2 regions of the Nocardia halotolerans genome follow, and region 1 is predicted to be linked to the other one. Evidence: riboswitches for the same ligand, from Rfam matches in the RefSeq annotation. Region 1 holds a riboswitch; the other holds the start of a gene.
What was found. Region 1 has a riboswitch for S-adenosylmethionine ahead of ACFO5K_RS02790 (aminotransferase class V-fold PLP-dependent enzyme). Riboswitches for the same ligand answer to the same signal wherever they lie in the genome.
Positions count from the first base shown of each region.

Region 1 (7,256 bases):
GCTCAACCCGTTACGCAGCCGGTCGGCCAGAAAACTCTCGTGCGCGACGAGGTCGGCGGGATCGATGGCGCCGAGGGCGTCGCAGGCGGCGGCGATGGCGGCCGCGCCGAGCACATTCGGCGAACCGGCTTCGTGGCGTTGCGGCGCGACGGCCCATTCCACCTGTGCCACACCGACTTCGCGTACCGCGCCACCACCGGCCAGGTAGGGCGCACCGTCGTCGAGCCAGTCGCGGCGGCCGACGAGCACGCCCGAACCGAACGGCGCGTACAGCTTGTGCCCGGAGAAGGCGAGGTAGTCGATACCGGTCTCGCGCAACGAGATCCGCCGGTGCGGGGCCAGCTGGGCGGCGTCGACGAGCAGCCGCGCACCGCACAGGTGGGCGATGGTGGCCAGGCGCTCCAACGGCAGTACCTCGCCGGTGACGTTGGAAGCTCCGGTCACCGCGAGCAGCGCGGCCGGCTTGCTGCACAACTCGGCGACCAGACGCTGAACGGTCTCTTCGACAGTGTCGGCGGCCCGCACCACCCGCCTGCCGTGTGCGGTCCAGGGCAGGAAGTTGGCGTGGTGCTCGATATCGAGCACCACCGTCTCCCCCGGCACGCAGCCGGCCAGCAGGTTCAGCGAATCGGTGGTGTTGCGGGTGAACACCACCACCTGGTCGTCGTCGGCGTCGAGGAACCGCGACACCGCGCCGCGCGATGCTTCGTAGCATTCGGTGCTGATCCGGGAGGCGTACCCCGCGCCGCGATGCACGCTGGCGTAGTACGGCAGCAGGGCCGAGATCCGGTCGGTGACCTGCTTCAAAGCGGGCGCGCTCGCCGCGTGGTCGAAGTTGACGTAGCCACTGGTGCCGCCTTGCACCAGCGGGACGCGCAGGTCGGCACCGGACACGGTGGCGAGGGCGCAGGTGGGGTCGAGTACTGCAGTCATGACGAAATCCCGTCGGCTCTGGGACTCGTTCCGCAAAGGGGTGAGTCCGCGCTTGCCGCGTCCCCAACGGACGCCGGCCTGGTCGTCACCCGGAGCACCCCACCGCGGAGGAGGGTTGCCGACCAGCAAGCCGGGGCTGAACGCTGGCACTCGTGACCTGCACCGAGGTTGGCAGACGACCCGGGCGCGTGTCAACCACCCGTTTCGCGATTGCCCCTGAATTGCCCTCATCGCGTGGCGTCCCTGACCATCTGCCGACACCATGATGGCACCACCAAATGATTGAGCTTCTCTACTATTTGTTAGAGTGGCCGCCATGTCCACGAACCCGAACTCCGTGCGCGGCCTTCCGCGCTATCCGGTGTACGCGCTCGGGCGGCTCACCAAGGCCCTGCACGCCGAGATCGACCTGCCGTTGCGCGATCACTGGGTGCTCACCTTCATCGCCGAGAACGCCGACCTGACGCAGAAGAAAGTGGGCGACGCGCTCGGCATCGACCGCAGTGAAGTGGTCCGCCTGATCGACGCGCTGGAAAGCGCGGGCCTGGTCGAACGCACCCGCGACGGCAAGGACCGCCGCAAGTACCGGCTGCGGATCACCGAGGCCGGACGCAAACAGTGCAAGCGCACCGACAAGCTGATCGCGGAGGCCACCGCCCGCGTACTGGACCGCCTCGACGCAGGCGAACGCGCCACCCTGCACCGGCTCACGCTCACCGCCCTCGGCGAGCTCCCGTGACGAGCGCCGACGCCCGCGCGCGCGGATGCCGTCGGCCCCACCAACTCCCGAGTACCGTTGGCATCTGGTGACCATCCCGTTTGCCCTCCGGTAACCCGACCGTGAAACAACAGACACCGATGGGGGTCAACCGATGAGAGGTGGACTGAGCGCGATGCTCGAGCCACACACTGAGGTCCCGGCCGACCGGCCGCGCGATCCGCTGCTGCGCGCCGATCTGGCCGCCGCGCCGCGCACCCTGGTCGACATCCTGACCAGCACCGCCCTCGCCCACCCCGACGCACCGGCCATCGACGACGGCACGGTGGTGCTCACCTACCTGGAGCTGATCACCGCGATCGAGGCCAGGATGACCGAACTCACCGACGCGGGGGTGCGACCGGGCGACCGGGTGGGCGTGCGGATGCCCTCGGGCAGCGCGGCGCTGTACGTGACGATTCTGGCGGTGCTCTACTGCGGCGCCGCGTACGTGCCCGTCGACGCCGACGACCCCGAGGAACGCGCCCGCCTGGTCTTCGGGGAGGCCAGGGTGAGCGCGATGGCCACCGCCGCGGGCATCGAGTCGGCCACCACCGCCACCGGCCACATCTCCGACTGGGACACCCTGCCCAGCCCGGACGACGACGCCTGGATAATCTTCACCTCCGGTTCCACCGGCACGCCGAAAGGTGTTGCGGTGACGCACCGCAACGCCGCCGCCTTCGTCGACGCCGAGGCCCGGCTGTTCCTGCCCGGCGCCCCGATCGGCCCCGGCGACCGGGTGCTGGCCGGGCTGTCGGTGGCATTCGACGCTTCCTGCGAGGAGATGTGGCTGGCCTGGCGGCACGGCGCCTGCCTGGTGCCCGCCCCGCGTGACCTGGTGCGCACCGGCGCCGACCTGGGCCCGTGGTTGATGCGCCGCGAGATCAGCATCGTGTCCACCGTGCCGACACTGGCCGCGACCTGGCCCGCCGAGGCCCTGGACTCGGTGCGGCTGTTGATCTTCGGTGGCGAAGCGGTGCCCCCGGAGCTGGCCGAACGGCTCGCCGGTGGCGCCGAACGCGAGGTGTGGAACACCTACGGCCCCACCGAAGCGACCGTGGTGGCCTGCGCCGCGCTGCTCGACGGCACGATGCCGATCCGCATCGGCCTGCCGCTGGACGGCTGGGATCTCACCGTCGTCGACCCGCAGGGCAACCCGGTTCCGGTGGGCGAGACCGGGGAGCTCGTGATCGGTGGCGTCGGCCTGGCCCGCTACTTGGACCCGGCCAAGGACGCGGAGAAGTACGCGCCGCTGCCCTCGCTCGGCTGGGAACGCGCTTATCGCAGTGGCGATCTGGTGCGCAACGATCCCGAGGGACTGATCTTCCTCGGCCGTGCCGACGACCAGATCAAGATCGGTGGCCGCCGGATCGAACTCGGCGAGATCGACAACGCGCTGCAACATCTGCCCGGTGTCAGCGGGGCGGCGGCCGCGATCCGGACCACCAAGGCCGGCAACAAGATACTCGTCGGCTACCTCACCGGCGCCGGACCCGACTTCGATGCGAAGAAGGCCAGAGCGATACTGGCCGAACAACTTCCGGCGCCACTGGTGCCCCGCCTCGCGGTGGTCGCCGATCTGCCGACCCGCACGTCGGGCAAGGTCGACCGCGACGCCCTGCCCTGGCCGTTGCCCAGCTCCGACGACACGGCCGAGCACGGCCTGCGCGGCACCGCCGCCTGGGTGGCCGGACTGTGGGATGCCATCCTCGGCGCCGAGGTCACCGGTCTCGACACCGATTTCTTCGATGTGGGCGGCGGGTCGCTGGCGGCGGCGCAACTGGTGGGCGCGCTGCGCGAACGGTATCCGCACGTGACCGTCGCCGATCTCTACGACCATCCGCGCCTGGGCTCGCTGGTCGAGTTGCTCGACGGCAGCGCCCCGGTCGCGGCCGTGGACACCCGGGTCGTCGAGCCGACCCCGCGGCGCGCACAGCTCACCCAGGTGCTGGCCACCGTGCCGCTCACCACGCTCACCGGCCTGCAATGGGTCACCTGGTTGGCGATGGTGTCGGCCATCGCGGGCTGGTCGGGTTCACTGCCCTGGCTGCCGCGGCTGTCGTGGTGGTGGATCGCACTGGCCTTCGTACTGTTCATCTCGCCACTGGGCCGGATGACGCTGTGTGTGGCCGGCGCGCGCGTCCTGCTCGCCGGTGTCCGCCCCGGCACCTACGCCCGCGGCTCCGGAGTGCACCTGCGATTGTGGGCCGCGGTGCGGCTCTCGGAGGCCAGCGGCGCCGAGAACCTCTCCGGCGCACCGCTGATGGTGCCCTTCGCCCGCGCGCTCGGCGCGAAGATCGGCAAGGGCGTCGACCTGCACAGCCTGCCGCCGGTCACCGGCATGCTCGAGCTCGGCGACGGCGCCAGTGTGGAACCCGAGGTCGATCTGTCGGGGTACTGGGTCGACGGCGACCGCGTGCACATCGGCGGCATCACCATCGGTGACGGTGCGGTGATCGGCGCCCGTTCGATCCTGCTGCCCGGCACCAAGATCGGTAAACGAGCCGAGGTCGCGCCCGGCTCGGCGGTGTCGGGCAAGGTCAAGGGCGAACAGGAATGGGCGGGCTCACCGGCCGCGAAAACCGGTAAGGCACCGCGGCGCTGGCCCGACCACGCCCCCGAACGCGCCAGGCACTGGCTGCTGGTGTTCGGTCTGTCATCGATGGTGCTGGCCGCGATGCCGGTGTTCGGCCTGGCCGTGGGCGGCACCTTCATCGCCTGGTGCATCCGCGAGCAGACCACCATCGGCGCGGCCGCCCTGCGCGGTTTCGCCATCCTGCCGGTGGCCACTCTGCTGAGCTTGGCCGTCTACGCCGCCGCCACCGTGCTCGCGGTGCGCCTGCTCGGCATCGGCCTGCGCGAGGGCTATCACCCGGTGCGCAGCCGCACCGGCTGGCAGGTGTGGGCCACCGAACGACTGCTCGATTCGGCCCGCACATTCTTGTTCCCGCTCTACGCCAGCCTGCTCACCCCGGTCTGGTTGCGCCTGCTCGGTGCCAAGATCGGCAAGAACGTCGAGGCGTCGACGGTGCTGCTGCTACCCAAGTTCACCGTGGTCGCCGACGGCGCGTTCCTGGCCGACGACACCATGATCGGCAGTTACGAACTCGGCGGCGGTTGGCTGCGCATCGGCGAGTCGAAGGTCGGCAAACGCGCCTTCCTCGGCAACTCCGGCATGACCGCGCCGGGACGCCGAGTACCCAAGAACGGTCTGGTCGCGGTGCTCTCGGCCGCGCCGAGCAAGGCCAAGGCGGGGTCGTCGTGGCTGGGTAGTCCACCGGTGCGGTTGCGTCGCGCGGCCGAATCCAGCGACACCTCACGCACGTTCGATCCGCCGCTGCGGTTGAAGCTGGCGCGCGCCTTCGTCGAGACCTGCCGGTTGGTGCCGGTGATGGTGACCTTCGCGATCGGGCTGGGCGTGCTGTTCGTCCTCGCGCTGATCGCCGACCACGCCGGCTACCTGGTCGCCGCGCTGGTGTCCGGGCTGGTGCTGATGGTGGCGGGCGCGGTCGCGGGGGCGTGCGCGATCGCCGCGAAATGGTTGCTGGTGGGGCGGATTCGCGCGATCGAGCACCCGCTGTGGAGCTCGTTCGTGTGGCGCAACGAGGTATCGGACGCCTTCGTGGAGACTGTCGCGGCACCCTGGTTCGCCCGCGCGGCAACGGGTACTCCGGTGATGAATCTGTGGCTGCGCGGCCTCGGTGCCAAGATCGGTCGCGGGGTATGGTGCGAGTCCTATTGGCTACCGGAGGCGGACCTGGTGACACTCGGTGACGGTGCGACCGTGGAACGCGGTTGTGTGGTGCAGACCCACCTGTTCCACGACCGCATCATGGCGATGGACACGGTGACCCTGGACGCGGGCGCCACCCTCGGACCGCACTGTGTCGCCCTGCCCGCCGCCCACATCGGGGCCGGCGCCACCATCGGACCCGCCTCGCTGGTGATGCGCGGCGACGTGGTCCCGCCGTCGACGCGTTGGTGGGGCAACCCCATCTCGCCCTGGGCCGGTCCCGCCTGATGCGGAGCAAGTTCTACGAGGACCCGATCGACGACTATCTGCCGCAGAACGGCAACCGGGGCTACCGGGTGTCGCGCTACGAGCTCGAGCTCAGTTACAAACCGGCCAGCAACCGGCTCACCGGGCGGGCTGTGGTCATCGCCGTGACCACCGAGGTGCGCCTCTGGGTGACGCTGGATCTGTCCCAGTCACTGGCGGTGTCGAAGGTACTCGTCAACGGGTCGAAGGCAGCGAAATTCGTCCATCAGCACGGCAAGCTGGCAATCACCCCGCAGCAGAAGATCCCGGCGGGCGGGGTCCTCGAGATAACCGTCCAGTACTCGGGCACACCGAAACCCGTGCGCGGGCAGTGGGGTGAGGTCGGCTGGGAGGAACTCACCGAGGGTTCGCTGGTCGCCAGCCAGCCCAACGGCGCGGCCTCCTGGTTCCCGTGCGACGACCACCCCAGTGCCAAAGCGTCGTACCGGATCTCGATCACCACCGACAGCCCGTACTACGCCATGGCCAACGGCACCCTCGTTCGCAAACAGGCCAAGGCCAGCCAGACCACCTGGGTGTACGAGGCGCCCGAGCCGATGGCGACCTATCTGGCGACGGTCCAGATCGGCCACTACCGCAAGTACCGCGTCGGCTCGCCCGGCGAACCGGTGCCGATGCATGCCGTCGTTCCGGCGCGGTTGCGCGCGAACTTCGACCACGATTTCGCCCGGCAACCCGAGATGATGGCGCTGTTCGCCGAACGGTTCGGGCCCTACCCGTTCGAGCACTACAGCGTGGTGGTCACCGACGACGACCTCGACATCCCGATCGAAGCGCAGGGCATCTCCATCTTCGGCGCCAACCACTGCGACGGCAGGCGCGGCGCGGAACGGCTCGTGGCCCACGAGCTGGCCCACCAGTGGTTCGGCAACAGCCTCACCCTGAAGCACTGGCGCGACATCTGGCTGCACGAGGGTTTCGCCTGCTACGCCGAATGGATCTGGTCCGAAGCCGCGGGCGGCCCCAGCGCCGACCAGCTGGCCCGTGCCGCCCGCGCGAATCTGGCCCGCCAGCCGCAGGACATCATCGTCGGCGATCCCGGTCCCGAGGACATGTTCGACGACCGCGTCTACAAGCGGGGCGCGCTGACTCTGCACGCGCTGCGCCTGGAGCTGCGCGACCGCCTGTTCTTCGAACTCCTGCGGGAATGGACGGCGCGCTACCGGCACTCCTCGGTCACCACCGAAGAATTCGTCGACCTCGCGGGTCACTACAGCGTGGCGCCACTGCGCGGGCTGTTCGCGCTCTGGCTGGGCACCGCGGAGCTACCGCAACTACCGCCGCTGGGCGGGCAGGGTCATCAGAACACCAGATAACGCTGAGCCAGTTCCTCGACGAGCGGGTCGTCGGTCGGCACCATTTCGAGCGCCTCGAGGTCGTCGGCCACCGAGATGTGGCGGGCGTCGTCCTGTTCGGGATCGGGCCCGTCCTCGGCCAGCTGGCGCAACAATTTCTGCCGGACTCGATCCTTCAGTGAATCGCGCATGACTCCAGAGTGCCCGC
Region 1 is NZ_JBHSDL010000003.1:36,371-43,626, reverse strand. Features, by position in the region: gene ACFO5K_RS02790 (aminotransferase class V-fold PLP-dependent enzyme) at 1-933, opposite strand, end outside; SAM riboswitch class IV at 977-1,091, opposite strand; gene ACFO5K_RS02785 (MarR family winged helix-turn-helix transcriptional regulator) at 1,250-1,672, shown strand; gene ACFO5K_RS02780 (Pls/PosA family non-ribosomal peptide synthetase) at 1,827-5,714, shown strand; gene ACFO5K_RS02775 (M1 family metallopeptidase) at 5,714-7,069, shown strand; gene ACFO5K_RS02770 (hypothetical protein) at 7,054-7,239, opposite strand.

Region 2 (7,256 bases), on a different contig from region 1:
GCCGAGATCGGCCAGCAGCAACGCGGCGTGCGGCCCTGGTCCGATGCCCGCCAACTCGACGACCTTGATGCCCGCGAGAGGGCCCTGTCCGGCGGTGGTGCTCACGTGATGACCTCTGTTCGTCGTCGAACGGTATTGACACCCCGACAATAGCGCTGGGATGGCGGCACGGGTAGGGCATGGGCGAGAATTCGACTCAGCGCGACTCGGCGCGACAACGGGAGGACCCGGTAGTGAGTGTGTGGGGTGAGGTCATCGTCGGCCTCGTCATTCTGGTCGGCCTCCTCGGCATCATCGTCCCGATCCTGCCGGGCGTGCTGCTCATCTTCGCGGCCATCGCGGTCTGGGCATTCCTCACCGGCGGCGCCACCGCCTGGACGGTATTCGCCATCGCCTCGGTCGCGCTGGTGCTCACCGGCGTCGTGAAATACACCTGGCCCGGCCGGCGGATGCGGGAGGCGGGCGTGTCCAACCGGGCGCTGCTGATCGGCGCCGTCCTCGGCGTGATCGGCTTCTTCGTCATCCCGATCATCGGCCTGTTCATCGGCTTCGTCCTCGGCGTCTACCTCGCCGAACTACACCGCCTGAAAACCAACGACCTGGCCTGGCCCGCCACCGCGCACGCCCTCAAGGGCGTGGGCCTGTCCATGCTGGTCGAACTGTTCGGCGCCCTGATCGCCTCGGGGGTATGGCTGGTCGGCGCGGTGCTGGCCTGAAGATCCCGTTCCCCGACACAAGCCGCACTCGACCCGCGTAACGCGAGCGATCGTCGCCATGCCGAGCCGTGCCCTACACGGTGCGACCCGGCCACAGAGTGCCGTGAACCGCACAGTTCAGCTCAGGGCGTGGTCGAGGTCGCTCAAAAGATCTTCGAGGTCTTCGAGGCCGACCGAGAGGCGAACCACCCCGTCGGACAAGCCGATCGAGGCGCGGCCCTCGGGGCCCATCGCCCGGTGAGTGGTGGTAGCCGGGTGGGTGATCATGGTTTTGGCGTCACCGAGGTTGTTGGAGATGTCGATGATGCGCAGGCGGTTGAGCACTTCGAAGGCGCGTTTCTTGCCGTCGTCGCCGTGCAGAGCGAAGGTGACGACGGTGCCGCCGCCCGACATCTGCGCCAGTGCCAGGTCGTGCTGCGGATGTGAGGGCAGGAAGGGGTATCTCACCCAGTCGATCGCGGGGTGCGACTCCAGGAACTCGGCGACCCGCAGGGCCGATTCGGTGGATTGGCGTACCCGCAGCGGCATCGTTTCCAGGCCCTTGAGCAGGGTCCAGGCGTTGAACGGGCTCAGGGCGGGACCGGTGTGGCGCATCAGGGTTTTGACGGGGCCGTCGATGTAGTCCTTGGCGCCCAGAATGGCGCCGCCGAGTACCCGGCCCTGGCCGTCGATGTGCTTGGTGCCGGAGTACACCACCACGTCGGCGCCGAGTTCGAAGCCGCGTTGCAGCAGCGGGGTGGCGAAGACGTTGTCCAGCACCACTTTCGCGCCTGCGGCATGGGCCAGCTCGCTGACCTTGCGCACGTCGACGAGGGTCTGCATCGGGTTGGCGGGCGTTTCGAAGAACACGGCCTGGGTGGGCACCGACAGGGCCTGCTCCCACTGCTCGAGGTCGTCACCGTCGACGAAGACGGTTTCGATGCCCCAGCGCGGCAGGATCTCGTTGCATACAACGAAGCAGGAACCGAACAGGCTGCGCGCGGCGACGAGCCGGTCACCGGCCTTCAGCAGGGCGCCCAGCGCGGTGAAGACCGCCGACATGCCAGAGGCCGTGGCGAAGGCGGCTTCGGCGCCGTCGAGCAGGCGGATGCGCTCCTCGAACATGGCCACCGTCGGGTTGCCGAAACGGGAGTAGACGAAGTGTTCGGCGTCGCCGGTGAACGCGGCCTCGGCGGCCTCGGCGCTCTCGTAGACGAACCCCGAGGTCAGATACAGCGCCTCGGACGTCTCGTCGAAACCGGAACGGCGCAGACCGCCGCGCACGCCGAGGGTGGCGGGACCGACCCCCTCGGGCAGTGGCTTGTCGAAAGAACCACCGGTGATCATGCGAGTCTCCTCATGCCTGACGCCACGGCAGGCCGACGGCGCGCCAGCCGGTGCTGCCACGCTGCCCGAACGCGTCGGGGCCGCCCTCGAAACCGTCGAGCACGTTGTAGGACGGGGCGATGCCCGCCGCGGTCGCCACGCCGGCCGCGTGTGCCGAACGCTGACCGGAGCGACACAGGAACACCACGGGCGCGTCGGCGGGGCGGTCGGCGAGCGCCTGTTCGAGCTGCGTGCCGAAGGCGGGGTTGGGCGTGCCGGTGCCGTCGACCCATTCGATGAAGTGCGCCGGGCGTTCGATGGAGCTGGTGTCGGGGATACCGATCCGCTCCCATTCGCCTTCGGTGCGCACGTCGACCAGCACCGCACCCGGATGCTCGGTCAGGATCTCCCATGCCCGCTCGGGGGTGATGTCGCCGGCATAAGTCATGTCGAACCTCCTGCTGAATCCGCTCTTGCCGTGGCGGAACACCCGTCACACGGCCAGGTCGTCACCCGGAGCACCCCACCGCGGAGGAGGGTTGCCGACCAGCGAGCCGGGGCTTGGCGCTGGCACTCGTGACCTTGCGATCTGAGATTGCCCCGGCACAGGTCACCGTGTCAAACGATTCACGGGTTGCACACCAGCCATTCCCCGTCGACGCGGGTCAGGTTCCAGGTGCTCGACTCGGTCTTGCCGTCGAAGGAGACGGTGGCGTCGATTTTGCCGCGATCGCCGTTGACGGTGGGGTTGGAAAAGCCCTTCTTGTCGAGCGTCACCGCTGATTTCGGGCCGCCGAGCCGGTCGCTGAGCCCGGACTTCACCTCGTCGAAGCCCGCGCAGGCGACGCCGGGCGGCGGACGCTGCTCGGTGCGCGCGCGAGCGTCGATATAGTTGGTGACAGCGGCCGCGAGCCGATCGGCCAATGTGACATTTTTCTCAGCGGGCGCGAGCAGTCCGCCGAGCACGATGCCGATGAGCACGACGATCGCGATCGCAGCGGCCGCGACGAACGGGACGACGGACCGCTTGTCGGTCTGATCGACCACGACGGGCGCCTCGTCCGAGCCTGTTTGCTCCTCGTTCATGCTGTAATCCTGTCAGAACCCGCGCGGGCAGCCACACCGCACGCCGGGCGGCCGCAATGCCGCAGCTAGAATCGCCATGATTGCGGTCGGCTGCCGACGTCGATGGCAGCCGCCAATAGCCGGAACGGGACTTAGCCTAAGCTAAGTTGACGCCGACAAATCAGTTCTCGACCAAAGGGTGCGCGTAAAGATGACCGAACAGAGTGCAGCGACCCGCCCGCTCCGCATTGCGATCGTGGGCGCAGGACCGGCCGGTATCTACGCCGCCGACGCGTTGATGAAGTCCGACGCCGAGGTCAGCATCGACCTCTACGAACGCATGCCCGCGCCGTTCGGCCTCATCCGCTACGGCGTGGCCCCCGATCACCCGCGCATCAAGGGCATCATCACCGCCCTGCACAAGGTTCTCGACAAGGACCAGGTGCGCCTGCTCGGCAACATCGACTACGGCACCGACATCACCCTCGACGACCTGCGTCAGTTCTACGACGCGGTGATCTTCTCCACCGGCGCCAACGCCGACCGCGCCCTGCCGGTCCCCGGCATCGATCTCGACGGCTCCTACGGTGCCGCCGACTTCGTGTCCTGGTACGACGGCCACCCCGATGTGCCGCGGGTGTGGCCGCTCGAGGCCGAGAAGGTCGCCGTGCTCGGCGTCGGCAACGTCGCCTTGGACGTGGCCCGCGTGCTGGCCAAGACCGGCGACGAGCTGCTGCCCACCGAGATCCCGCCGAACGTCTACCGGGGCCTGAAGGAGAACAAGGCCGTCGAGGTGCACGTCTTCGGACGCCGCGGCCCCGCCCAGGCCAAGTTCACCCCGCTCGAGCTGCGTGAACTCGACCATTCCCCGACGATCGAGGTGATCGTCGATCCCGAGGACATCGACTACGACGAGGGTTCCGAGGCCGCGCGCCGCAACTCCAAGCAGGTCGACATGGTCGCCAACACCCTCGAGCAGTGGGCGATTCGCGACCAGGGCAACCGCCCGCACAAGCTGTTCCTGCACTTCTTCGAGTCGCCGTCGGAGATCGTCGGTGACAACGGCAAGGTCGTCGGCCTGAAGACCGAACGCACCCAGCTCGACGGCACCGGCAACGTCAAGGGCACCGGCGAGTTCCGGCAGTGGGACGTGCAGGCCGTGTACCGCGCCGTCGGCTACCTGTCGCAGAACATCAACCAGCTGCCCTTCGACGACCAGGCGGGCACCGTGCCCAACGAAGCCGGTCGCGTGATCGCCGACGAGACCGCCGAGGGCAACGCCCGCTTCATGCCCGCCACCTATGTGACCGGCTGGATCAAGCGTGGCCCGGTCGGCCTGATCGGCCACACCAAGGGCGACGCCAACGAAACCATCGCCTGCCTGCTCGACGACGCCAAGGACTTCACCCCCGCGGCGAAGCCGGAACTCGACGCCGTCACCGAGTTCCTCGAGGCCAAGGGCATCCCGTTCACCACGTGGGCCGGCTGGTACCGCCTCGACGCGCACGAGCGCGCCCTGGGCGAGCCGGAGGGCCGCGAGCGCGTGAAGGTCGTCGAGCGCGAAGACATGCTGCGCGCCTCGGAGCCGAACAAGGCGTAACAATCGCAGCGGCCTCAGAGGCGGTGCCGCGACGCGAAAACCCAGCCCCGTACGCCCCGACCTCGAGGAGGGGCCGCCGCGAAGCGGCGGTTCGTGGCCGTCCCGACGATCAGGCGCCGTTGCGTACGCGACGAAGGAGCAAGCAACGGCGCCTGATCGTCGGGACACAAGGGGCCGCGAACCTCGAGCGCGCCAGCGCTCAAACAAACACAGTAGGGCATTCTGTACAGGTGTTCGATGCGCATGTCCACATCATCGATCCGCGGTTTCCGCTGATCGAGAACGAAGGCTACCTGCCCGAGCCGTACCTCATCGAGGACTATCGAGACCGTATGTCGGGCTTCGATATTCGCGGTGGCGCCGTGGTCAGCGCGTCGTTCCAAGGTACGGATCAGTCCTATCTGAAGGCCGCGCTCGGCGCGCTCGGTACGGGGTGGGTCGGGGTGACCCGGCTGGACCTGGACGCTACCGACGACGAGATTCTCGAGCTCGATCGGGCCGGGGTGCGGGCGTTGCGCTTCAATCTCAAGCGCGCGGCCGCCGACATCACCGCGATGACCCTGCAGGCGTTGCGCGCGCACGAGCTCGCGGGCTGGCATGTGGAGCTCTACATCGACGGTCAGATGCTGGCCTCGCTGCAACCGGTGATCTCCAAGCTGCCCGCCCTGGTCATCGACCATCTCGGCATGTCCGAGGAGGGGCTGCCGTATCTGCTGGACCTGGTGGATCGCGGGGCCAAGGTGAAGGCGACCGGCTTCGGCCGGGTCGACATGGATGTGGCCGAGACGCTGCGCCGCATCCACGCCGTGAATCCGGGTGCGCTGATGTTCGGTTCGGATCTTCCCGGTACCCGCGCGGGCCGCCCGTTCGAGGACGCTGATGTGGATCTGATCCGCCACGTCGTCGGCGCCGATACGCACGCGGTGCTCGAGGACAACGCCCGCGAGTGCTACCGGCTCCCGGCCGCACAGCGCCCCGCGACCGACTTCCAGCTGCCCCGCACCGAAAACCCCACCTTGCCGATCCCCCGCTCCGACCTACCGGGCGCAGGCGACGAACACACCCGCCCCCTCCCGATCATCGAGTAGGCCCTCGAACAACACGAACTCCAAAGCCGTACCCAACGAGATAGTCGACCGCCTGGCCCGGCTTGGTCTTCCGCTGTTGCGACGGGTGGACGGCGGCTGGCTTCGGTGTCACGGACGGCGTGGCAGGGGGCTCTGTAGGTCCTCGAACATGACGGCGACTTTGACCGGTTCGGTCAGCACCAAGGCGTCGGTGTGCTTGTTCCAGCCGACATACCGTCGTCCTGACCAGTCCAGGCGCAGCTCCTCGATCATGGCGATGTGCTGCCAGTCCTTGTCGAAATGGACGATCAGGTACATCGGAATGCCCGCGCGCGCGTAGAGCTCACGTTTGATGCCGATGTCGCTGTCGATGGTGCTCTCCGACGTCACCTCGACAACGATCAGTGTTTGGTCGGCGACGTGTTGTGCATCGTAGGGACCATCGGAACAGTCCCGCAGGATCAAGTCCGGGTATCGGGCGCACAGTCGGCGTGCTGGGTCGGCGTCGTCGTTGTCTGCGAGCCGCATAGGCGTGTCGCCGTGTACTTCGCGGCACGGCCCGTTCGGGTCTATCCCGTATTCCAGTGCGGATCGGAGCCGATGCACCACGCGGTCGTGCATGGGGCTCTGTGCCGTACATTCGACCATCACACCGTCGTGGATCTCACCGAAGGCATCTGCCGGCCCATCGAGAAACTCCTCGGCGGTCACGATCCGCGGCGGGTCATGGCGCGGTGTCGACATGTCGCCAGACTACGTCAGGACTGTGCTCACGCCAGGTCCTCAGCCCAGCGCGCGCAGGCGGGGGGCCAGGTCGCGCTGGAACAAGTCGAGGAAGCGGAGCTGGTCGTGGCCGGGGGCGTGGAAGACCAGGTGGTTGAGACCGGCGTCGAGGTAGGGCTGGATCTGGGCGACGGCGTCGTCGGGGTCGCTGGCCACGATCCAGCGCTTGGCGACCTGTTCGATCGGCAGGGCGTCGGCGGCGGCTTCCATTTCGATCGGGTCGGTGATGTCGTGCTTCTGTTCGGGGGTCAGGGACAGGGGCGCCCAGAAGCGGGTGTTCTCCAGTGCGAGATCGGGGTCGGTGTCGTAGGAGATCTTGATTTCGATCATCTTGTCGATGGTGGCCGGGTCGCGGTCGGCTTTGGCGGCGCCTTCGGCGACGGCGGGCATCAGCTTCTCGGTGTAGAGGTCCATGCCCTTGCCGGAGGTGCAGATGAAACCGTCGCCGGCGCGGCCGGCGTATCTGGCCACCACCGGGCCGCCGGCGGCGATGTAGACGGGGATGCCGCCTTCGGGCACGTCATAGATCGAGGCGCCGACGGTGTGGTAGTAGTCGCCGTCGAAATCGACGCGGTCACCGAGCCACAGTTCGCGCATCAACCGGACGGCTTCGCGCAGGCGGGCGAAGCGTTCCTTGAAGTCGGGCCATTCGCCTTTGTAACCGGTGGCGATCTCGTTGAGCGCCTCGCCGGTGCCGACGCCGAGCATCACCCGGCCGGG
Region 2 is NZ_JBHSDL010000014.1:1,639,642-1,646,897, reverse strand. Features, by position in the region: gene ACFO5K_RS18110 (CaiB/BaiF CoA transferase family protein) at 1-105, opposite strand, end outside; gene ACFO5K_RS18105 (DUF456 domain-containing protein) at 234-716, shown strand; gene ACFO5K_RS18100 (O-succinylhomoserine sulfhydrylase) at 834-2,042, opposite strand; gene ACFO5K_RS18095 (rhodanese-like domain-containing protein) at 2,053-2,469, opposite strand; SAM riboswitch class IV at 2,486-2,603, opposite strand; gene ACFO5K_RS18090 (Rv0361 family membrane protein) at 2,649-3,107, opposite strand; gene ACFO5K_RS18085 (FAD-dependent oxidoreductase) at 3,298-4,686, shown strand; gene ACFO5K_RS18080 (amidohydrolase family protein) at 4,917-5,774, shown strand; gene ACFO5K_RS18075 (Uma2 family endonuclease) at 5,883-6,497, opposite strand; gene fgd (glucose-6-phosphate dehydrogenase (coenzyme-F420)) at 6,537-7,256, opposite strand, start outside.
Region 2: it holds a riboswitch for S-adenosylmethionine, as region 1 does, so the genes downstream of both, ACFO5K_RS18095 (rhodanese-like domain-containing protein) here and ACFO5K_RS02790 (aminotransferase class V-fold PLP-dependent enzyme) in region 1, are expected to answer to the same signal.